2 regions of the Pantoea sp. X-Soil-ISGK-259 genome follow, and region 2 is predicted to be linked to the other one. Evidence: predicted binding sites of a transcription regulator. Region 2 holds the regulator's gene; the other holds the start of a gene.

Region 1 (11,804 bases), 1.5 Mb from region 2:
TGTTCGACTTCCGTCTGGCTGTTCCAGAACAGGCGCGGCTGGGAATAATATTCACCGAATGACGGGCTGCGCTCGCGCACTTTGTGGCCCTCAACGCGCTCCTGATAGCTCTCGAAACCGCCGCCTTTCGCAGCCGGTGGCGTTTCGCGCGGCCAGTTGTCGTTGATCGAGTTTGGCTCGTAGTTCGCCGGGTTGGTGTCGATGTCCTGGCGATGCATGCCCTGACGCTGGAAGTTATGGTACGGGCAGGTTGGACGGTTAATCGGGATCTCATGGAAGTTCGGTCCGCCCAGACGACTGATCTGCGTGTCGGTATAGGAGAACAGACGGCCCTGCAGCAGTGGATCGTTGGAGAAATCCAGGCCCGGCACGATATGGCCCGGGTGGAACGCCACCTGCTCGGTTTCCGCAAAGAAGTTATCCGGGTTACGGTTCAGCACCATCTTGCCGACAATTTCCACCGGCACCAGCGCTTCCGGGATCAGCTTGGTGGCATCCAGAATATCGAAGTCGAATTTGAATTCATCCTCTTCCGGGATTAGCTGCAGACCCAGTTCATATTCCGGGAAATCACCGGCTTCAATCGCTTCCCACAGATCGCGGCGATGGAAGTCGGGATCGCGACCGGTCAGTTTCTGCGACTCATCCCACAGCAGCGAAGCTTTACCGGCCACCGGCTTCCAGTGGAAGCGGACAAAGGTCGCTTTGCCTTCGGCGTTGATCAGGCGGAAGGTGTGAATGCCAAAACCTTCCATGGTGCGATAGCTGCGCGGAATACCCCGGTCAGACATCGCCCAGATGACGTTGTGCATGGTTTCCGGCTGCAGAGAGACGTAATCCCAGAAGGTGTCATGGGCACTCTGACCCTGCGGGATTTCATTGTGCGGCTCCGGCTTAACGGCGTGCACAAAGTCAGGGAATTTATGGGCATCCTGAATAAAGAATACCGGCGTGTTGTTACCGACCAGGTCAAAGACACCTTCTTCGGTGTAGAACTTGGCGGCGAAACCGCGGATATCACGTACGGTATCCGCAGAGCCAGCACCACCCTGAACCGTGGAGAAACGCACGAACACCGGCGTGGTCTGCTCGGGGTCGCTCAGGAACTGCGCTTTGGTCAGATCTTTCAGTGAGCGGTAAGGCTGAAAATAGCCGTGTGCGGCAGAACCACGGGCGTGAACGATACGCTCCGGGATACGTTCATGGTCAAAATGCGTAATTTTCTCACGCAGTATAAAGTCTTCCAGCAGCGTCGGACCTCGCGAACCCGCGAGCAGTGAGCTTTGGTCATTGGCGATGCGCGTGCCCTGGTTCGTGGTGAGGGCCTGATGGGTGCCGTTTTTACGGCTGGCTTCAAGCTGGTCAAGTTTGGCGCTGTGTGTCTGTGGCGCTTTCAGGCTGCCCGGGGCGGTGGGCTGTTTGCCTGGCGGGGTCGGTTCGGCTGGGGGCTGATGCGAACCATCTTTCGGTGCCAGCGATCCCAGACCCGGTTCTGATGATTCCGGACCGGTGGTGGGGGCGTGTTCGCTCAGGGGTTTCTTCTCTGTTTCTTTCGACATGAATCTATGCTCCAGCTGTTATTTTACTTTCGACGACACTAAATATAGAACAACCTGAACAATACTGAGGGTAAACCGGCCATTTAACCGCTGTCACTGTCCCTTTTTTGTCCGGCAGAAAAACCACGCTTACGTCTGAATGTCTGTTATCGCTTCGCTTATCCACGCCTTGTGCCGTCTGGCTTAGCGGCGTGTCAGCCCGCACCCGCTATGCTGGCTACCTGCTTTGTAACCCTGTCAGATTCGCCTCTCGCCGGACTGCGTGATATTCCGCGAGAGGGTGAAAATCTATAAATAAAATTAATAGGGAGAGGTGTCATTCCTGATTGAGTTTAGAAATGTTATATCATAACATTTCATTTTGTAATGTTGACTGAGGATCAGGCTTTGACGAATCATGCAGGTAAATGGATGGGAATCATGGGCGCGCTGCTCATCAGCCAGCAGGCGCTGGCACATAGCACGCATACACATGGCAAACCGCTATCAGTAATGGAGCAGAAAGCAGCCGAAGGGGTTTTTGCTGACAGCGACGTGAAAGATCGCCCACTCTCTGACTGGGACGGGCTGTGGCAGTCAGTTTATCCGCTGCTGCAAAGCGGCGAGCTGGATCCGGTCTGGCAGAAGAAAGCGCAGCAGGACAAGAGCAAAACGGCAGAGGAGATTAAAGCTTATTATCGCAAAGGCTACGCCACCGACGTCGATACTATCGGTATTGAAAACGGGGTAATGGAGTTCCATGTCGGTGATCGGGTCAGCGCCTGCCACTATCGCTATGCAGGCCACAAAATCCTGACCTATACCTCAGGTAAAAAAGGGGTGCGTTACCTGTTTGAGTGTCAGGACGCCAGCAGCAACGCCCCGAAATATGTGCAGTTCAGCGATCATACCATCGGCCCACGCAAGTCTGCTCACTTCCACATCTTTATAGGTAATCAGTCTCAGCAGACGTTGCTGGCTGAAATGGACAACTGGCCAACTTATTACCCTTACCAGATGACAAATCCACAGGTCGTGGAAGAGATGCTGCACCATTAAGTGAAGGGCCGGGATCGGATGGCCCGCTGATGACAGCGGGGTTTCTGTGACGCGCTGCCACCGCCGTCATCCCACCCAGGCCTGACGGCGTGAGGCGGGGATGCCGCGCACCACTCGCTGATACGACTCTTCAACCAGTTGCTGAATCAGGCCGGGTGAGAGGCCGTCACCCGGATACACCGTGATCCAGTGACGTTTATTCATATGATAACCGGCGGTGATCGAGGGATAGATCACCCTGTGCAGCTCTGCCTGCTGCGGTTCACACTTCAGGGTGATAATCGGCACGCCCCGCAGTTCCGTCAGCAGTAAAAACACTTTTCCACACACTTTATAAACCTGATGTTCCGGCCCGAAAGGATAGCCTGATTCGGCGGCGGGCAGCCGTTCAGCCGCGTCGATAGCGGTGCGCTGGATCTGGTGACCCTGCATGGTGATTCTCCCTGTCATGGTTAACCCCGATCTCTGTGGCCCGCGACTGGCTGGTCGCCAGAGGCCTGTTACACTTCTGATAAGCATAAATCAGGAGCAGACATGAAATTAGGTTTTGCATGTAAGTATCTCAATAGCGACGGTAAACAGTTTTTCCCGTTTCGCGCCACCACCCGTAAACGATTTCTGAGTTTACCTCAGGCTGAACGTCATCAGCTGATTCATGAGATTACCGTTACTAACCTTAATAATCTCTACCTGACACTGGAGCATCTGGCTACGTTACCGGCGCCACTCAGAATGATGCGCATCGGCAGCGACCTGCTGCCGCTCTATACGGTTCCCGAAGCCACGCCGCTCTTTGCGGAATTTCTGCCTGAGCTTTATCCACTCTTTGCCCGCTGTGGCGAGCTGGCGCGGACGCATCAAATCCGGCTCTCATTCCATCCGGGACAATATACGGTGCTGGCTTCCGATAATCCGGATGTGGTGACGCGCGCACTGGAAGATGTGGAGTATCACGCGCTTTGCGCCTGTCTCATGGGCTACGGTAAGACCTTCCAGGATTTTAAAATCAACATTCATATGAATGGCAGGGCGGGATTCGACGGTTTTAAACGCGCGTTTACTCAGCTCAGCCCGGAAGCGCGGCGGATGCTGACGGTTGAAAATGATGAGATTTCCTGCTCGCTGGATGATGTGCTGCAGGCGGCACCCCTCTGTCCGGTGGTGCTGGATATTCACCATCACTGGGTAAAAGAGAGTGAGTTTATTCAGCCGGATGACGCGCGTGTTGCCAGCGTCATTGACTCATGGCGGGGTATGCGGCCGGTGCTGCACTATTCGATTTCTCAGGAGGGAATTATTCCGGAGGAGGGCTGGCCCGATCAGCAGCAGCTGGGTGTGAGCAAAAGCAAACTGCGGGCGCACTCCGACTACTTCTTTAATCCGACGCTGAATGCGTGGGCACTGTCGTTCCAGGATTTCGATATCATGTGCGAAGTGAAAATGAAGAATCTGGCGCGGGACCCGCTTTATCAGTGGGGGATCGCGCAGAAACTGATAGGAAATTCCCTGGCCGAAGAGACCAGGGAAGCGGCGAACGTTAAATAATAGCCACGCCGCCCGTAACGGCGATAGTCGCGCCGGAAATGTAGCTGGCTTCGTCACTGGCCAGCATCACGTAGGTGGGTGCCAGCTCAGCAGGTTGACCGGCACGCTGCAGCGGCACTTCACTGCCAAAGTTTTTCACCTGTTCAACCGGCATGGTCGAGGGGATTAGCGGTGTCCAGATAGGACCGGGCGCGACCACATTAGCTCGGATACCTTTCTCTGCCAGCAGGGCAGCCAGGCCTCCGGAGAAGTTAATAATGGCGGCTTTAGTCGCGGAGTAGGCGAGCAGCTTCGGTTTCGGCTGGTCGGCATTGATCGAGGCGGTGTTGATGATCGATCCGCCCGCTGGCATGTGCTTTGTGGCCGCTTTAGTGATGTAGAACATCGCGTAAAGATTCGTTTTCATGGTGCGATCAAACTCGTCGTCGCTGATCTCCTCCAGCGACTCGCGTGTCATCTGATATGCCGCATTATTGACCACAATGTTAATCTCACCAAAGGCTTCAACGGCTTTATCAACCAGCGCATTACAGTGTGAGGCATCGGTGATGTCGCCTGGCACCAGCAGCGCTTTCTGACCGGCGGCCTCGACAAGCCGGGCGGTGTCCTGCGCATCCTCATGCTCATCAAGATAAGAGATCAGCACATCGGCACCTTCCCGGGCAAAGGCAATGGCCACGGCCCGGCCAATGCCAGAATCCCCGCCGGTAATAATCGCTTTTTTACCCGCCAGACGGCCGGAACCCTGATAGCTCTCTTCGCCGTGATCGGGCTGTGGCTGCATCGCGGCAGTACTGCCTGGCCACGTCTGCTGCTGCGCGGCAAAAGGGGGGAGTGGACGCTGAGTGGATGACATGACTTTTCCTCCGTAAAAAGGGATCAACCCTGTCAGGGCATTGGACCCTGACAGGCGAGGGATTAAGGTTTTGGTGGTGTGACGCCATCGATCTGTTCTGACTGTGCACCGGAACCGGGACGGGCATTGCCGAGTATCGGTTCATCACCCAGAATATCGGGCTGCTGTTTCGCGCTGAACTGACCATGACCATCGTAAGCTGGACCACTGCTCCAGCGACCTTCCGGCAGCGGTTTATCCAGCGAGGTATTCAGGCAGTAGTAAGCGTGCTCCTGCGCTTCATGTTCCTGCGGGAAGCTGTTGGGGATCGGCAGCGACGCGTTCAATCCGCCCATCTCTTCGATCACCGCCAGCCACTGCTGCTGGTGCATGGTGTCACGGGCAATCAGGAAGGAGAGGAAATCCTTCATGCCTTTGTCTTCGGTCATGTTGTAGAGGCGGGTCGCCAGAACACGACCGGTGGCTTCTGCGGTGACATTAGCCAGCATATCGGCGGCCACGTTGCCGGACGCGTAGATGTGGCTCATGTCGAACGGCATGCCGTTGGCGTTTACCGGCATCGCGGCCAGACCGGAAGAGAGAATATGGCGTGGGTTCATGCCGCCCAGAATGGCATTAACCACCGGGTCTTTGGCTGATGCTTCCTGGTAAGAGAGCGGTGCGCCTTCAAGGTTCAGCGCCACAGCGTAGCCCAGCATTTCGATATGACTCAGCTCTTCGGTGGCGGTGGAGATCAGCAGATCCCGAATCCGCGCATCACCTCGCGCGCCCATCGCCTGGAAAAAGTATTGCATCGCTACACGAATCTCACCTTCGACGCCGCCGATGGCTTGCTGTAACAGCATGGCAAACTCTGGGTCGGGCTTCTCTACACGAACCGGGAATTGAAGTTTTGATGAATGATGAAACATAGCTATTTTCCTCGCCTGTGTTTGCAGTAGATGCAGGAAAAGCCTGGACACAGATATCGGATAAATAAAGCGAAACGAGAGCAATTAATCGGAATTTACGGTAAAAAAAGCGGGGAAATAGGTCATTTTCGGAGCTATATCTGGTACGACAGGACAGGCAATATCAACGATGAGAAAGTGACATATGACTCAGTGCAGAAGAGATAAAAAAGCCCCCATTAAAAGGGGCTGATTCAGTACGGGAAAGCATCCTCACTTCCGCTATAGCTGTTTAACAATTCAGCTTTCACTGGTGGCCGTTGCACGTTGCAAAACGTGTTCCAGAGCCTGACGGTAAATATCCTGCTTAACTACGTCACGCTCGCTCTCCAGGCGATGAATCAGGCCCAGCACAATGTCTTTATCTGAGACATGGGCTTTTGAATGGGCGAGTTCAGCGTGAACCGCAGCGATAACCTGTTTTTCTGTCGTCATCGCGGCGCCAGAGTTCATAAAGTAATCAGAAATCTGAGACTCTGTATTCATTGTTGTTTGCATGTCAGGCCTCATAAAGAATTGGGGAGTGTGCGTCGGTTGATAGCCGGTTGCCGGCTGACGCAAAAAAATTGCATCTGAAGGTGGAAATCCACAACACCTTCAGATGCGGTGCAAAGCACCTCGTTACAAGTGATTTAACATCACGAGATAAAGTTATACAGGAATTTAAAAGTTGTACAAGAAACTTTGACAGAATATTTCATTTTTTTAGCCTGGTATAAGCCGTGGTAAAGTGCGCTGAATGCGATTTTTTTATTTAATTAAACTAATACAATAAGTTATGAGTTTTTTTGTCAGGCGGGTTTTTTTGAGGCGGCCGTTTCTGCGTTTTTTACCCGGATTGTCTGACGGGGTGAAAACGGTTTTTCAGGAGAATTTTAGCAAAAGCTGTACAGCTTTTTACACCACAAATGGAGAGCAGTGTCAGAGTGCGGTGGCAGGCTGCTGCAATCTTGTGCTTCTGACGGCACAGGCTGCATAATTCACTTCCCACGCCTGATGCAGAAAGCTAAGGTGGCCTCTTATTCATCACAAGGAAATGATCATGGTTCACGACTATTTCGCGATTCCGCCTGCGGGCGTGACTCAGGAACAACATAAACGTTCAGTTGCTGTGGCGGCCGCGCTGTCAGTGGCAAAGGAGTCCGTCAGCGCTTCTACGTCGGCAACCGGCTCAAAAACCTCCTGGGACCTGCAGGCTGTGGCGAATGAAATTGGTAATCTGGCCGATGCGATTCAGGATGCGCTGGAGAGTGACAGCCAGCCTTAATCTCTGACCGCTTCGCCTGAAACGGCTGCTGAAGCAGGCCGATCAGGGAAGGGCAGCGTTCAGGAGCCGATAACGTCGTCGGCAAGCGAACGTTGCCCAACGTTTGCTTATTCCATTGCGGGCGGTTCATATTTAATATATTCACGCAGGGCATCATGGATGGCCTGATTATTACCTTCCTCCAGACCGCGTTCGGCATATTCTTTCGCCAGCGCCGCCAGTACATCGTCAAACTTCCCTTTGTAATTGAGATTATTCAGTGCAATTTGCTGACCGAGTATCGCTTTTAATACCGTCGTCTCAACGGTTAACTGTGCGACTGCCTCTTCCAGATGTTTGATGCGATCGTCGTCTGCCATAACCCCTCCATGCTTTAAAAAGGCAGAATAACCAGCCCGCGCTAAATATTCAAACCTCACCCCATGCCAGAGAGTCGTTGTCGGATTTTCCTTAAGTCAAAATAATCGGCGGATTAATTTATAAGAGGCGTGACTGTAAGTAAAAAGCGAGACTATTACCGCAGTGCGGCGAAAGTAACCTGTTTCCGTTTATTCTCACACCAGTAAGAGAAAAACGGTTAAAAAAAAGTGCATTACCATCAATCTCTTCGCGTAAAAGGGGTCCACGTCACTTGATTAAAAGGGGGATTAGCTATTACTGTATTTATATACAGTAATCTGAAAAAGGAGTGTAATTGTGGAATTCATTAAACCTGCGGACGTCCGCGCCGTCATGTCTTTACCGCTTTATATCGAACGTGTGCCGTGTGGATTTCCCTCACCGGCGCAGGATTATGTCGAACAACGTATCGATCTCAATGCGCTCATGGTTCAGCATCCCAGCGCCACCTATTTTGTGCGGGTCAGCGGTGAATCAATGATTGAGGCGGGCATCAATGATGGTGACATGCTGGTCGTCGACAGCTCGCTCACCGCCTCACACGGCGATATCGTGGTCGCTGCCGTCGACGGTGAATTCACCGTTAAACGTCTTCAGCTTCATCCCTGCCTGCAACTGATGCCGATGAACACCAAATTTAAACCGATCGCTATCCAGACCGAAGATGCGCTGGAGGTGTTTGGCGTAGTGACGTTTGTGATTAAAGCGACACATTGAGCATGTTCGCGCTGGTGGATGTGAACTGCTTTTATGCGTCGTGCGAAACCGTTTTCCGGCCTGACCTTAAAGGCAAGCCCGTCGTCGTGCTATCGAACAACGACGGCTGTGTGATTGCGCGCAGCGCCGAGGCGAAGAAAGCCGGCATCAAAATGGGCGCGCCCTATTTCAAAATGCGCGAAGCGCTGACCCATCACAATGTACAGGTTTTCAGCTCAAATTACGCGCTTTACGCCGACATGAGCCTTCGGGTGATGACGATTCTGGAAGAGATGGCGCCGTCGGTGGAGATCTACTCGATCGATGAGGCCTTTATGGATCTCACCGGCGTGCAGAACTGTATGGCGCTGGAGAGCTTTGGTCACCAGGTCAGAGAGCGGATACGCAAAGAGACCCATCTGACGGTGGGCGTTGGCATTGCACAGACCAAAACGCTGGCCAAACTGGCGAATTTTGCGGCCAAAAAGTGGAGCAAAACCGGCGGCATTGTCGATCTGTCGGATCCCGAACGGCAGAAAAAACTACTGGCCCTCGTCGATGTGGCTGAGGTCTGGGGTGTCGGTCACCGTATCGGCAAGCGGCTCAACGCCATGGGCATTACGACGGCGAAAGATCTGGCCTGCCAAAGCACCGAGTCTATTCGCAAACAGTTCAGCGTAGTGCTGGAACGTACCGTCAGAGAGCTGCGTGGTGAATCCTGCCTGGAGCTGGAGTCGGTGATACCGGATAAACAGCAGATCATGTGTTCGCGTTCGTTCGGCAGCCGTATTTCCAGCTACGACCAGATGCGCGAAGCCGTCTGCGCCTATGCTGAACGTGCGGCAGAGAAACTACGTCGTGACAATCAATATTGCCGTCAGGTAGGGGTCTTTGTGCGTACCAGCCCCCATGCTACGGATGAACCCTTTTATGGTAATCAGTCTACCGGTCAGTTGCTGATCCCGACGCAGGACACGCGCGACATTGTCGGCGTTGCGATGGCGTGTCTGGATAACATCTGGATTGAGGGGCATCGCTACATGAAAGCGGGCATCGTACTGGGAGATTTTTTCAGCCATGGCGTGGCTCAGCTTGATCTGTTTGACGAACATCAGCCACGCCGCAATAGCGAAGAGCTGATGACGCTGATCGATAATATTAACAAAAGCGGCAGCGGCAAACTCTGGTTTGCCGGGCAGGGGATCAACAAGGCCTGGGCGATGAAGCGCGAGATGCTGTCACCTGCCTATACCACGCGGGTAACGGATTTGCCGGTGGCGGCGGTTAAGTAGGTTGGGTGGTTTTCCTCAGCTACTGAAACCGCAAGGTCTGCTAAATTTCTCTTAACCTGGTTTCTTCCGCAAAGCACTGCTCCAGCGCCGTAATCACTGCCCTGATACGTGCGACTTTTTGCAGATCCGGATGGAGCACCAGCCAGATATCAACCGGGTCGCGCTTTTCAGGAAATACCGGGATTAATTGCGGATCGCAGTTAGCTAAAAATGTCGAAAGCAGGCCGATGCCAATCCCGCGTTTAATAGCGGATTGCATCAGCAGTTGTGTATTACATTCCAGCACGACTTGCTGGCTGTTTACTGCAAAGCCACACAGGTTTTGTCGATGACGAGGCACCATGTCTGCCGGAAACATGACCAGTTGATGATCAGTCAATCCGCTTTCTTGCTGCGGTTCTCCGAGCCGATCAAAATAACGCTGGCTGGCGTAAAGCCCCATATCAATGGTCGCTAGTCGTTTAACTATTAACTCTTCAGAATCGGGTCGGGCACCACGAATGGCTATATCCACACTACGGTAAGAGATATCGGAGAGGCCTATTCCGGTCAATAAGGTTACGGTGATATCCGGGTATTGTTCGCGCAGGCGCTGAATGGCAGGTATGACAAACACAGTGGCGAGTGTGTCTGTGCTGGCGATGCGAACGTTACCTGCAGGGATGCTATCGCCGCAGGCGGCTTTACGACTCATCGCCTGCATAGCGCTTTCCATAGCACTGGCTTCTGCCATCACCTGTTCGCCAAACTCGCTCAGCATAAAAGCGCGGGGCGTACGTATAAATAACCGGGAACTGAGCGCGCTTTCGAACGCGGCGATACGGCGCCCGACTGTCGCCTGATCGACGTTCAACGATTTTGAGGCACCCCGCAACGTTTTTTGTCTCGCTAATGCGAGGAAAAAGCGAACATCATCCCAGTTCATCCACTGCTCCATGTTATTTTTAACTAAACGGATATCTTCAGCGTGGCTAAAAAATTATCAAAACTCATAAGCCATATCATAAACAGCACCATAAAATTATAAGTATTTTTGCATTGTTGCGAAGCATTAATGCAACTTTAATAATTTCGAATTGTGACTATGATGGGCCGTTTTTTGGATATAGGCGCGATGTGTTTTGTTATGTGAAGCCTTTCATATAACGCACATTTTTTCCTCATTACTTCTGATTATCTTTATTTTTATTCTAATGGATTTAGAAAATGAAATTTTTTGAAGATGATTTTTTTAACACTACCTGCCCGGCGTTTACCTCAGATAAAGTTGTTGGAAGAGAAACTATCAAAGCAGATGTTGCTTTGAATTATGCCGAGGCCCTTATTGCTCAATTACAGAATAAGCAAATCAGTCACATTTATACGAGTGGTTATCTATCCTTCCATATGTTTGAGCTTATGGGGATCGAAAAGCGGTAGTTATAAATGATTAATAGCAGCGCTAATTAATCATTTTTTTATGGGCAGGCCTTATTAGCGATTTGCATTGCTATAACCCGTATCCAGCGTAACACGACACATTCAGTGCGGATTATCAAGCTGCATAAATGAATGCTTGTGATGCAATCTTGTCTCTACCATAGGGAATAAGCAGGTTTTATCATCACTTTGTTTGCTGCTCTGTGGTATTCGCATTCGCTGCACAGAGTTGATTTATCTACAGCTCAGGAAATAAAAATGTCAGAAGTGTTAACTATTGATAGTCGTCCGACAGACAAAAAGAATTCTGCTTCCAAAAAGAGCGTTTTATTCTTTCTTGCACTGGCGCTAGTCGCTGCCTTATTGAACAGCAGTGCACCAACGCCGCTTTATCCCCTCTATCAACAGCAGTTGGGCTTAACCGCCGTCAGCCTGACAATCATTTATGGCGCGTATGCGGCAGGTGTTTTGATTGCGTTGTTCAGTGTAGGAAATCTTGCAGGGAAAGTTGCTGACCTGCGCAGCCTGATGATGCCTGCACTACTGGCCGTCTTCGCAGGTGCATTGCTGTTTTCACTCGCCGATTCGTTTGCCTGTCTGTTTATGGCACGCCTGCTGGCGGGCGTAGGAACCGGGGCATTAACCGGCGCAGCTAATATTGCCCTTTTGCGTTTTGGCCCTAAAGATGGCGGTAAAGCTGCAGCTCTGCTCGCAACGCTTTCTTTCACCACCGGTCTGGCACTGGGGCCAGTTTTTAGCGGCGTGGCGATTCAGACAAATTTC
Region 2 (11,804 bases):
CCAGCTGTCCGGTTCGGATGCGGGTCTGATCGACGCGGGAGAGCGAGGCCAGCATACGCATCATGATCTGCTCGCTGGGCATCTCCAGACTGAATATCAGCACCGGCTTTTCCTGCAGCATGGCGGCGTTTTCGCACAGGTTCATCGCAAAGGTGGTTTTACCCATCGACGGACGTGCGGCGACAATAATCAGGTCAGAGCCCTGCAGGCCTGCGGTCTTTTTATTCAGATCCTGATAGCCGGTATCGACGCCGGTGACACCATCGTGCGGCGTCTGATAGAGCGATTCGATACGGGAGACGGTCGATTCCAGAATCTGCTCAATGTTTTTCGGGCCAGCATCTTTATCCGCGCGCGCTTCCGCAATTTTAAAGACGTTCGACTCGGCAAAATCGAGCAGCTCTTCGCTGTTACGTCCCTGCGGATCGTAACCGGCATCGGCAATCTGGTTGGCGACGGAGATCATCTCACGCACCACCGCACGTTCACGCACGATGTCAGCATACGCGCCAATGTTTGCCGCGCTCGGGGTGTTTTTCGCCAGTTCAGCCAGATAGGCGAATCCGCCCGCCATCTCCAGTTCACCACGGGTTTCCAGCGATTCGGAGAGCGTAATCAGGTCAATGGGTTTGCTGTTTTCCAGCAGCCGCTGCATCTCGGAAAAAATCAGCCGATGCGAGCGGTTGTAAAAGTCATTCGCGACGACGCGCTCAGAGACGTTATCCCAGCGCTCGTTATCCAGCATTAACCCACCGAGCACCGACTGCTCCGCTTCCAGAGAATGCGGGGGCATTTTCACGCCTGCGAGCTGGCGATCCTGCGTTTCGTTCGATTTGTTGGTGGGTTTATTTCCTGCCATAGTGAATGCATTACCGATCTTCTGTGGGGACGCGCAAGTATACCTTAGTTGGGGTGCGTGCCTCACCCTCATGATGAAACAATCACAGGAGTCAGAATGGCAAAGCGTATTCAGTTCAGCGCACATGGCGGTCCGGACGTTTTAGCGTGGACGGATTTTGAACCTGCTGACCCCGCTGAACATGAAGTGCAGGTTGAAAATCGCGCTATCGGGATTAATTACATCGATACTTATGTTCGCAGCGGGCTCTATCCGGTTGCCGATTTTCCCTCAGGCCTGGGGACAGAAGCCGCGGGCGTGGTGTCGCGCGTAGGCCATGGTGTGACCCTGTTTAAACCCGGCGATCGCGTGGTCTACTGCATGGCGGCTATGGGTGCTTACAGTGACGTGCACAACGTGGCGGAAGATCGCCTGATGCATCTTCCGGAAGCCATCAGCTTTGAGCAGGGCGCAGCCAGCTTTCTGAAAGGACTCACCACGCAATATCTGTTGCGCCAGACCTATAAAATCAGCGCCGGTGAGACCTTCCTGTTTCATGCTGCCGCCGGCGGCGTCGGATTAATCGCCTGTCAGTGGGCAAAAGCGCTGGGCGCGCATTTGATCGGCACCGTGGGTTCAGCGGAAAAAGCCACCATGGCGAAAAATGCCGGCGCCTGGGCGACCATTAATTACCGCGAAGAGAACATTGCACAGCGCGTCAGCGAGCTGACTGAAGGGAAAAAAGTGGCCGTGGTGTATGACTCCGTGGGTAAAGATACCTGGGAGGCGTCGCTGGACTCGCTGCGCCGTCATGGCCTGATGGTCAGTTTTGGTAACGCATCGGGGCCGGTAACCGGCGTTGATCTCAGTATTCTGAATAAAAAAGGCTCACTGTTTGTGACCCGCCCTTCACTCTTTGGCTATGTCACCAACCGTCAGGAGCTGGAAATCGCCAGCGCCGAACTGTTCTCTCTGCTGGCGAGTGGCGCAATTAAAGTGGATGTGCCGGAACAGCAGAAGTTTGCGCTGAAAGAGGCCAGCAAAGCGCACCAGTTGCTGGAGAGCCGCGCCACGCAGGGATCCTGTCTGTTAATCCCGTAATTGCAGGCAACAAAAAGGGCTTCCCATGGGAAGCCCTCTTCTGTTTTTTATTTTTTGTTCGCGCTGGTGTAGGGACAGCGGCGATGAATTCATGTCGAGTCGATGGCACATCGATTTGACCTCAGGCATCCTGCCAGAAAACATAAGTAAAAAGTATGGTTAATTGCAGTTCAGCGCTGAGCAATCTCTCACAGTGTGATCATCACCGCATTTAGCGCCAGCCTTTACGGTCCAGCCTGTCGATTTTACGTCTCAGCTTACGACGCGCTCGCGCATCGCTGTCGCCAAAAAAGGCCCGATGCAGCCATACAGCGATCACCGCCAGCACCAGCCACGGCAATACTTTGATCACGAGTGCGAACAGTCCACCGACAAACATCACGATGGTTGCGACAACCAGTGCCGCCAGCACACCAATCAGCGAAACACCGGTCAGCAACAGCATCAGGAAAAACCCTAATACGAATAATATTTCCACGTCAGCGCTCCTTTTTTGAAATCGATTGTTATCGCTATTACAAGAAGCGTGCCAACCATTAATTCATTGATTTTTATATAATAAAAATCAAAAGCCGCATGACGCTTTGGCGAAAAAAACCATAAAGTGGCGTAAAAAAAACCAACCCTGATGGCTGGTTTTTCAGGACGGGATTGCAGATCAGGCTTCCTGCGGGATCTTATCCGCTACCAGCGCCAGCGCGGCTTCCAGCACACGGACATCAGCACCCGGTTTGTGGGCGTTTTCACTCAGGTGGCGTCGCCATTGACGGGCGCCGGGAATGCCCTGGAACAGTCCCAGCATATGGCGCGTGACGTGCCCCAGATAGGTGCCCTTCGCCAGTTCCGCTTCAATGTAGGGGTACATGGCGCGCACCACGTCCACCGGGTTAGCCGCCGGATGCTGACGACCAAACAACGTCTGATCGACCTGCGCCAGAATGCCGGGGTTTTGATAGGCTTCACGTCCCATCATCACACCATCGAGGTGTTGCAGATGAGTCTTTGCCTCTTCCAGCGTTTTCACGCCGCCATTCAGCGCGATCGTCAGATGCGGAAAATCGCGTTTCAGCTGATAGACGCGTGGATAATCCAGCGGGGGAATTTCGCGGTTCTCTTTAGGGCTGAGGCCAGAGAGCCAGGCTTTGCGCGCATGAATGATAAATGTCTCGCACTCGCCGCGTCCCGCCACCGTGCCGATGAAATCAGTCAGGAATTCATAGCTATCCAGCTCATCAATCCCGATGCGGGTTTTCACCGTGACCGGAATGGAGACCACGTCGCGCATCGCTTTAATGGCATCCGCAACCAGATTCGCTTCGGCCATCAGGCAGGCACCGAAACGACCATTTTGTACGCGATCGGAGGGACAGCCGACATTGAGGTTCACTTCATCGTAGCCACGCTGCTCTGCCAGCTTCGCGCACTGCGCCAGCGCCGCCGGATCGCTTCCACCGAGCTGCAATGCGACCGGATGTTCCGCCTCACTGTAAGCCAGGTAATCCCCTTTGCCATGAATGATCGCGCCCGTGGTCACCATTTCGGTGTAGAGCAGCGTATCGCCGGTCAGCTGACGATGAAAATAGCGACAGTGACGATCGGTCCAGTCGAGCATAGGGGCAATAGAGAAGCGTTGCGAAGAGAAATTAGACATGAAGCGCAGGCAATCCGGTAATTAAAGATGATGGAATTCTGTGCAAGGATAACACAAGGTCGGGCGATAGTGCATCGCCCGACCCCGACAGCCTGAATAACGCGGTTAGAAGTTAAAGCCGAGCTGCATCATCGCGCCCCAGGTGTTGTTAGCACCCACTGAGCCAGCCAGATCCAGATGGACGGCTTTGTTAAACGGTGACACACCAAAACCTGCTGTGGCGACATTCTCGTCGTGAGAACGCATGTCCGCACGATAACCGCCACGCAGCTGCAGCCAGTCAAATACGCGGTATTCCGCGCCCACCGCCGCATACTGGCTGTTATCCTGGCTTTTGAAGCGTTTGGTTTCCGTCAGATCCACATCGCCCGTCACGGTAAACGGACCTTTATCCCAGGAGAGACCGGTGGTGACCAGCGGGCGAATCTGGTAGGTGTCGCGGTAACCATTGACCTCTCTGGTCTGCAGATCGCGTGAAACCAGGTTCTGTCCGGTCACGCCCAGCGTCCAGTTTTCAGCAAAGGTGGTCGCCAGACCGGCATCAACGTTAAAGCCGGTGTCGGTGCTGCGATACTTACTATTGTTGATGTCGTTCTTGTCGTAGTTGTAGATGCTGGCGGTATAGTTATAGAGCCAGGTTTTCTGCACTTTTGGCGTCACACCAACAGATACTGGCTGACCGGCGATGGTGAACTCATGCGCCACCGCGACACCGTAATCGGTGGTCAGTGCCGCCAGGCCATTGGCGCTGGAGCGCAGGTTATTTTGATCGCCAGGACGTGGGAACCGCGTACCGTCAGCAACACCGCGCAGATAGTCGATATCACCCTGTACGACATTGGCGCGGACGTGCGCGGTTCCGTAGGCTTTGGTGATAAAGGCGAAAGGCAGGGTCTCATTGGGGATGGTCACGGCCACGGCCGCACCCGCACTGCCATCCGCTTTGTTGCCACGCAAATCGCTGAGTTTGTTAGCGACATCGCCGGAGGCGGCGCGTAATTCAGGGTAGCCGCGGAAGAAATCCGCTGGCGTAAAGTTATTCAGCACTGTGCGGTAACGATCCACGGTGTCCGAAATATCATCAACTTTATCAAGCAGCTTATCTTTGTCAGTAACCTGAATACCCGCTGAAGGAACAATAATGCTGACGTTATCGTCGGGTTTAGCACGCGTCATCAATGCCGGGTTCGCCAGCACTGCGGAACCATAAAGAGAAGATGCTACGCCGGTGCCACCCATGGCGTCATTACGTGCATCGTACCAGGTCCCTGCCGCCATGGCGGAAGAAGAAAGGAAAAGCGCGGTCACTACAGCGGAGTACTTCAGCGCTGAACGTTGAGCGGATTTTTTCACCATTTGCCTGCCATCACCTGAGAAATTGTCATTGAAACATTCAACGACTGAATAGTTTGTTAGCCCTATTGTGAACCCTGGCTAACGCGTTATTGCTGTGAATTCAAAGGAAACAGTGTCTTAATTCAAAGGATTGGACGTTTTCCAATCAAAAAACCGTTGTAATAGTTCAGACTGCATCGGTGCATTTCAAACAATGCCAGACTTTTCTTAAGTCTTTCTGAACATTACTTCTTAACTCAGTGAGATGCAAAGCAAAATGCCAACAAATTCCGCTTCAGACGGTTGCAGAATGGATCTGAATTATCGTCATATTTGAGATAAAAAGCGGGCTGAATTCTAAATATGCTGCTTTATCAGGCGAATAATGCTGTTTTATCAGACAAAAACCAACCTCAGCACCGCGAAACTATGTGTGATAAAATAACATCACTTATCCAGCGGAGAATTTTCATGACCAACATGACGTCGCAGCAAATTTTGATTCAGGCCGAAAAAATGTGCCTGCAGCGCGGTGTGCGTCTGACTTCGCAACGTGCTGAGGTGTTGCGCCTGATGGCGGAACAGCCGGGCTCTATCAGCGCCTACGACCTGCTGGATCAACTTCGCGTCAGCGAACCACAGGCTAAGCCGCCCACGGTCTATCGGGCGCTGGATTTCCTGCTGGAACAGGGTTTCATTCATCGGGTGGAATCCAACAATAGCTACGTCATGTGTCACCACTTTGAAGCACCGGCACATACGTCAGTCATGCTGGTCTGTGACCGTTGTGCAGCCGTTACAGAGAAACAGGCACAGGGCGTAGAAAAGATTATCGCGACACTGGCGGGTGAAGCGCAGTTTGCATTACGCCACAGCGTGATTGAAGCACATGGTTTATGTGAAAGTTGTGCCGTCGTTGAAGCCTGCACGCACCATGAGAGTTGCGATCATAATCATCAGGATGAGGGTAAAAAGCGGGGAAAACGCGGCTGACGGGCACATCCTTGTGCGGTTCCGTCCCTGTACTGTTCCGGTGCAGGCGCGCCGGAACGATTTTAGCGGGCTATCGGGGAATGCGCTGATTACCAGCGGTAATCTTTATTGGTGCCTTCCCAGTCTGCTACTTCGCGCTCTGCTTCATCTTTTGCATAGCCGTAGCGTTCCTGGATTTTACCGACCAGCTGATCGCGTTTACCTTCGATAACCTGCATATCATCGTCGGTCAGCTTGCCCCATTTCTCTTTCATTTTGCCTTTGAACTGCTTCCAGTTGCCGCTCGCTTCATCTTTGTTCATGGCAGACCTCCAATCCTCGGGTTAAATAATTATCTTGCTGCTTAACAAAATAACGATACAAAGCGCGGGTTAACTTCGCTTGTTAGAGTTAATTGTAGTAGCCAATTTCAAAAATGCAGAATAATACAGAATAATCCGTATCCTCCCGGGTCAGCGCTGCTGGATCACGCCTCAAACCAGCTGTTCTGACGCCAGTGCTTACGCCAGATGAGCCACAGTGACAGGCCGCGCAGCGCCAGGAATACCGTCACCGCCAGCCAGAGACCGTGGTTGCCCAGCAACGGTACGCTGAGCAGCGTCAGAAAGTAGCCAGCCGCCGCCACGACCATGCTGTTACGCATCTCGCGTCCACGTGTCGCCCCGATGAACATTCCATCCAGCAGATAACACCAGACGCCGATCAGCGGCATGATTATCTGCCAGACCAGATAGCGGTCAGCTGTCTGCTGCAGTGACTCAAGCGAGGTCAGCAGGGTAACAATCTGCGGGCCAAAAATGGCATAAACCAGCGAGAAGAAGAGCGCGACTACCACCGCCTGCCGACAGGCTGAGTGCCAGACGTGCTGCAATTTACTGCCATCTTTTGCGCCATGCGCTTCGCCGGCAAAAGCTTCAACCGCGTAGGCAAAACCATCCAGCGCGTAGGCAGTAAAGGTAATGAACATCAGTAATACCGCGTTAACCGCCACCACATCCGGACCCAGCCGCGCACCCAGCACGGTCAGCGAGGCGAAACAGAGCTGCAGCATCAGAGAGCGCAACATGATATCCCGGTTCAGTCGCAGCAGTCGGCCGCTGTCACCGCGCCAGCTCTGCTTCAGCAGATTAAACGTAATACCGCGCAGCTTTAACACCCGCCAGACCATGATGCCGCCGACGCCCAGCGTGATGTACTCCGCCAGCGCCGTGGCGGTTGCTGCTCCCGCGACACCCCAGTGCAGCCCCATCACCAGCCAGAGATCGAGCACGATGTTCACCAGATTGCCCACTATCAGCAGGATTACCGGCGCCCGCGCATACTGAACGCCCAACAGCCAGCCCAGGATGACCAGGTTTGCCAGCGTTGCAGGTGCACTGAGCCAGCGAATCTGAATAAACAGCGCCGCCTGTTCCAGTACATCAGGATTGCCACCTACCAGATGGGTCGCCAGCTGAATAATCGGATAACGCAATGCGATGAACAGCACGCCGGCCAGCAGCGCAATGATCAGCGGCTGCGTCAGCGCGCGTGCCAGAGCGGTTTTATCGCCCGCACCAAACGCCTGTGCCGTCAGGCCAGTGGTACTCATTCGAAGGAAAAGCAGCAACATAAAGAGGAAGCTGGTCACTGTGGTCCCGACCGCAACCCCGCCAAGATAGACAGGGCTGTCGAGATGACCAATAACTGCAGTATCGACCACGCCCAGTAAGGGAACGGTGATATTTGAAAGGATCATCGGCAGCGCAAGCCGCCAGAGATTTTTATCCGTTGCCGTGATAAAGCGCATTCGCCGTTCCGTGCTCAGTGTCGCTGCAGCAAAGCAGGCAACAAAATTAGGGCAGACAGAATAGCATCAGAAAAGGCGAATGCACGCAGGCCTCAGAATCAAAGCCACTCGCCGTTACGCACCACGCCAACCGCAAGACCTTCAATGGTCAGTGACTGCGCACGGGTGTCGACCACGATAGGGTCAAAATCGCTGTTTTCAGGCAGAAGGTGCACGATAGCACCCTGCTTTTTCCAGCGTTTAACGGTGACTTCATCATCAATACGTGCCACGACAACCTGACCGTTGCGCACATCCTGGGTTTTATGTACCGCGAGCAGGTCGCCGTCCATAATCCCGATATCTTTCATCGACATTCCGCTGACGCGCAGCAGGAAGTCGGCAGAAGGCTTGAACAGGCCCGGATCCACTTTGTAGTGGGTTTCGATATGTTCCTGCGCCATGATCGGCTCACCGGCAGCAACCCGGCCAATCAGCGGTAGTCCTTCTGAAACTTCTTCTTCCATTAACAGACGAATGCCGCGTGATGCACCCGAAACGATCTCAATAACGCCTTTACGCGCCAGCGCTTTCAGATGCTCTTCAGCCGCATTTGGCGAACGGAAGCCCAGTTGCGCGGCGATCTCTGCACGCGTAGGCGGCATGCCCGTTGAAGATATATGGTCGCGAATCAGGTCATAGACCTGCTGCTGCCTGCTGGTTAATGCTTTCATCCCGCCCCCTGGTTGTTTATACAGTCGCTGTGAGTATATACAGGTATTGGCGAAATGGAAACCGATTGTCAGGGAAAACGCGCCCTCAGGCGCGTTATGGAAGGCTTATCGCAAATGTGTCCAGAGCAGCGCGACCCAGACAAACAGGGCCAGTAAGATGCTGATCAGTACCGCCGCCGAGCCCATGTCTTTGGCCCGGCCCGCCAGGGGATGATGTTCCTGACCAATCCGGTCAACCACCGCTTCAATGGCGCTATTGAGGATTTCGACAATGACGACCAGCACCACGGCGCCAATCATGAGGATGCGGGCGATCACATCGACATCCAGCCAGCACGCGATAATAATAGCGGCCAGCGCAGCCAGGGCTTCCTGCCGAAAGGCGGCTTCATGCTGCCAGGCGGCACGCAGTCCCTGCCAGGAGTAGCCTGCGGCTTTTACTATTCTGATAAGTCCGGTGGCATTATTTGCCATGATGTGGGAACCCTTTCATTCAATTGACGTCAATGTCTGGGCTGCGTGCAATTGGCACCACCACAGATCTTCGCTGCGCTTTCTGGTATGCTTGCGGCGCTTTGCTAACAAGAGGCTTCATGTTGTCTATGTCAGGTTGGCGTAAACTCTATTACAAATTACTTAATTTACCACTCTCCTTTTTGGTAAAAAGTAAGGCCATTCCGGCCGATCCCGTGTCTGAACATGGTCTGGATCCGACCCGACCTATTATGTATGTTTTGCCTTACGATTCGAAGGCTGACTTACTGACTTTACGCGCACAGTGTCTGCGGCATCATCTGCCCGATCCGCTGATTCCGCTGGAGATTGATGGTTCGCTGCTGCCGCGCCACGTGTTTATTCATAATGGCCCACGCGTATTTCCCTATTTTGTGCCCAGCGTTGAATCGGTAAAAATCTTTCACGATTACCTCGACCTGCATCGCAATAATCCTGAGCTGGATATTCAGATGCTGCCGGTCACCGTGATGTTTGGTCGTGCGCCAGGACGTGAAGTCCAGGGCGAAGCGACGCCGCATCTGCGTGTGCTGAATGGGGTGCAGAAATTCTTTGCGGTCATCTGGCACGGACGTGACAGTTTTGTCCGCTTCTCGCCGACCGTCTCGCTGCGCCGCATGGCAACGGAACACGGTACGGACAAGTCGATTGCCCAGAAACTGGCTCGCGTGGCACGCATCCATTTTGCCCGTCAGCGACTGGCGGCGATCGGCCCGCGTTTACCGGCGCGTCAGGATCTGTTTAATCGTCTGCTGCAATCCAAAGCGATTGAAAAAGCCGTCGAAGATGAAGCGCGCAGCAAAAAAATCTCCCATGAGAAAGCCCAGCAGAATGCTGTTGAGATGATGGAAGAGATCGCTGCTAACTTCTCCTATGAAGCCATTCGCGTCACCGACCGTGTGATGGGCTGGCTCTGGAGTCGTCTCTATCAGGGCATCAACGTCAATGGCGGTGAAAAAGTTCGCCAGCTGGCGCAGGATGGCCACGAGATTGTCTATGTACCCTGCCATCGCAGCCATATGGATTATCTGCTGCTCTCCTATGTGCTCTATCATCAGGGGCTGGTGCCGCCGCACATTGCCGCGGGTATCAATCTCAACTTCTGGCCAGCCGGACCGATTTTCCGTCGTCTGGGCGCCTTCTTTATTCGTCGTACCTTTAAAGGCAATAAGCTTTACGCCACGGTATTCCGCGAATATCTCGGCGAGCTGTTCACCCGCGGCTATTCAGTTGAATACTTTGTCGAAGGAGGCCGTTCACGTACCGGTCGCCTGCTGGACCCGAAAACCGGCACCTTAGCCATGACCTTACAGGCGATGCTGCGCGGCGGAAATCGCCCCATCACGCTGGTGCCGATCTACATCGGTTATGAGCACGTGATGGAAGTGGGCACTTACGCCAAAGAACTACGCGGTGCAGCCAAAGAGAAAGAGGGCTTCATGCAGATGGTGCGCGGCTTACGCAAGCTGCGCAATCTCGGTCAGGGTTACGTTAACTTCGGCGAACCGCTGCCGCTGGTCAACTATCTCAATAAGCGGGTGCCGGAATGGCGCGACGCGATCGATCCGATTGAGCCGCAACGTCCGAGCTGGTTAACGCCGACCGTTAATGACATCGCGGCCAGTCTGATGGTGCGTATTAATGAAGCGGGCGCGGCTAACGCGATGAACCTCTGTGTCACGGCGCTGCTGGCGTCACGTCAGCGCTCACTAACCCGTGAACAGCTGATTGAACAGCTGGAGTGCTATACCCAGTTGCTGCGTAATGTGCCTTATTCGCCCAATGCGACCGTACCCGATCTTTCCGCAGAAGCGCTGCTGGATCACGCCCTGAGTATGAACAAATTTGAGAGTGAAAAAGACAGTATTGGCGACATCATCATTCTGCCACGTGAGCAGGCAGTGTTGATGACCTACTACCGTAACAACATTCATCACATGCTGGTGATGCCGTCGCTGATTGCCGCCATTGTTCAGCAACATCAGACGCTGAGTGAAGCGGAACTGCTGCGTCAGGTGAGCCTGGTCTATCCGATGCTGAAGAGTGAACTGTTCCTGCGCTGGCAGACCGATGAGCTGCCACAACTGCTGACCGACGTAAGTCAGGAGCTGGCACGTCAGGGCCTGATTACCGTCGAAGCGGGTGAGTTGCGCTTTACCGCAGCACGCTATCGCACGCTGCAACTGCTGGCCGCCGGTGTGCGCGAAACGCTGCAGCGTTATGCCATTACCTTCTCGATTCTCAGCGCCAAGCCGACGATTAACCGTGGCACGCTGGAGAAAGAGAGCCGGACGCTGGCACAGCGTCTGTCAGTGTTGCACGGAATCAATGCGCCGGAGTTCTTCGACAAAGCGGTCTTTACCTCACTGGTACTGACGTTGCGTGATGAAGGGTATATCAGCGACAGCGGTGATGCCGATGTCGCGCAGACCCTGGCGACCTGGCATATTCTGGCTGACCTGGTCACCAGTGATGTCCGCATGACGATTGAAACCGCGGTGGCGCACGACTGACCCCCGCGCGCATTGTAAAAAGGCGACCTCATGAGGTCGCCTTTTTTATGCCCAAAACTTTCAGAACAGCTGACTGAACGGCGGCGTATTCATCAGTACGCCCAGGAACAGCACCATCCCGACGTAGTTGTTATTCAGGAAAGCCTGGAAGCAGGGCTGACGTTCGCGCCCGGCGATCAGCTTCTGCTGATAAACAAACAGCGCAGCCGCCAGCAGCAGCGTCCAGTAGAAAGCACCATTCAGATGCAGCATCATGCCCACCAGCGCCATCAGCAGCAGGGTCGCCAGTTGCAGCAGGCCAATGATCAGCTTGTCGAAACGTCCAAATAAAATCGCTGTCGATTTCACACCAATCTTC

Evidence for each region. Region 2 encodes LexA, which represses DNA repair genes until DNA is damaged. Its sites were predicted from a motif close to TNCTGTATGTACATACAGNA; they were not measured.
Region 1: umuD (translesion error-prone DNA polymerase V autoproteolytic subunit) is a predicted target of LexA. The motif match lies at 7,871-7,890, and genes of this name have one in related genera.

Annotation. Positions count from the first base shown of each region.
Region 1 covers NZ_AP035986.1:1,797,719-1,809,522, forward strand. The annotation lists gene katE (catalase HPII) at 1-1,559, opposite strand, end outside; gene zinT (metal-binding protein ZinT) at 1,947-2,597, shown strand; gene AC6I77_RS08380 (MmcQ/YjbR family DNA-binding protein) at 2,664-3,029, opposite strand; gene AC6I77_RS08385 (UV damage endonuclease UvsE) at 3,132-4,142, shown strand; gene AC6I77_RS08390 (glucose 1-dehydrogenase) at 4,135-4,998, opposite strand; gene AC6I77_RS08395 (manganese catalase family protein) at 5,061-5,909, opposite strand; gene AC6I77_RS08400 (biofilm development regulator YmgB/AriR family protein) at 6,189-6,383, opposite strand; gene AC6I77_RS08405 (hypothetical protein) at 6,991-7,215, shown strand; gene AC6I77_RS08410 (hypothetical protein) at 7,323-7,574, opposite strand; gene umuD (translesion error-prone DNA polymerase V autoproteolytic subunit) at 7,912-8,331, shown strand; gene umuC (translesion error-prone DNA polymerase V subunit UmuC) at 8,334-9,602, shown strand; gene AC6I77_RS08425 (LysR family transcriptional regulator) at 9,643-10,527, opposite strand; gene AC6I77_RS08430 (hypothetical protein) at 10,809-11,021, shown strand; gene AC6I77_RS08435 (MFS transporter) at 11,280-11,804, shown strand, end outside.
Region 2 covers NZ_AP035986.1:287,596-299,399, reverse strand. The annotation lists gene dnaB (replicative DNA helicase) at 1-859, opposite strand, end outside; gene AC6I77_RS01325 (quinone oxidoreductase) at 956-1,939, shown strand; gene pspG (envelope stress response protein PspG) at 2,151-2,417, opposite strand; gene dusA (tRNA dihydrouridine(20/20a) synthase DusA) at 2,598-3,590, opposite strand; gene AC6I77_RS01310 (conjugal transfer protein TraF) at 3,696-4,946, opposite strand; gene zur (zinc uptake transcriptional repressor Zur) at 5,397-5,918, shown strand; gene AC6I77_RS01300 (CsbD family protein) at 6,008-6,220, opposite strand; gene dinF (MATE family efflux transporter DinF) at 6,385-7,707, opposite strand; gene lexA (transcriptional repressor LexA) at 7,806-8,420, opposite strand; gene AC6I77_RS01285 (diacylglycerol kinase) at 8,526-8,894, opposite strand; gene plsB (glycerol-3-phosphate 1-O-acyltransferase PlsB) at 9,023-11,446, shown strand; gene ubiA (4-hydroxybenzoate octaprenyltransferase) at 11,507-11,804, opposite strand, start outside.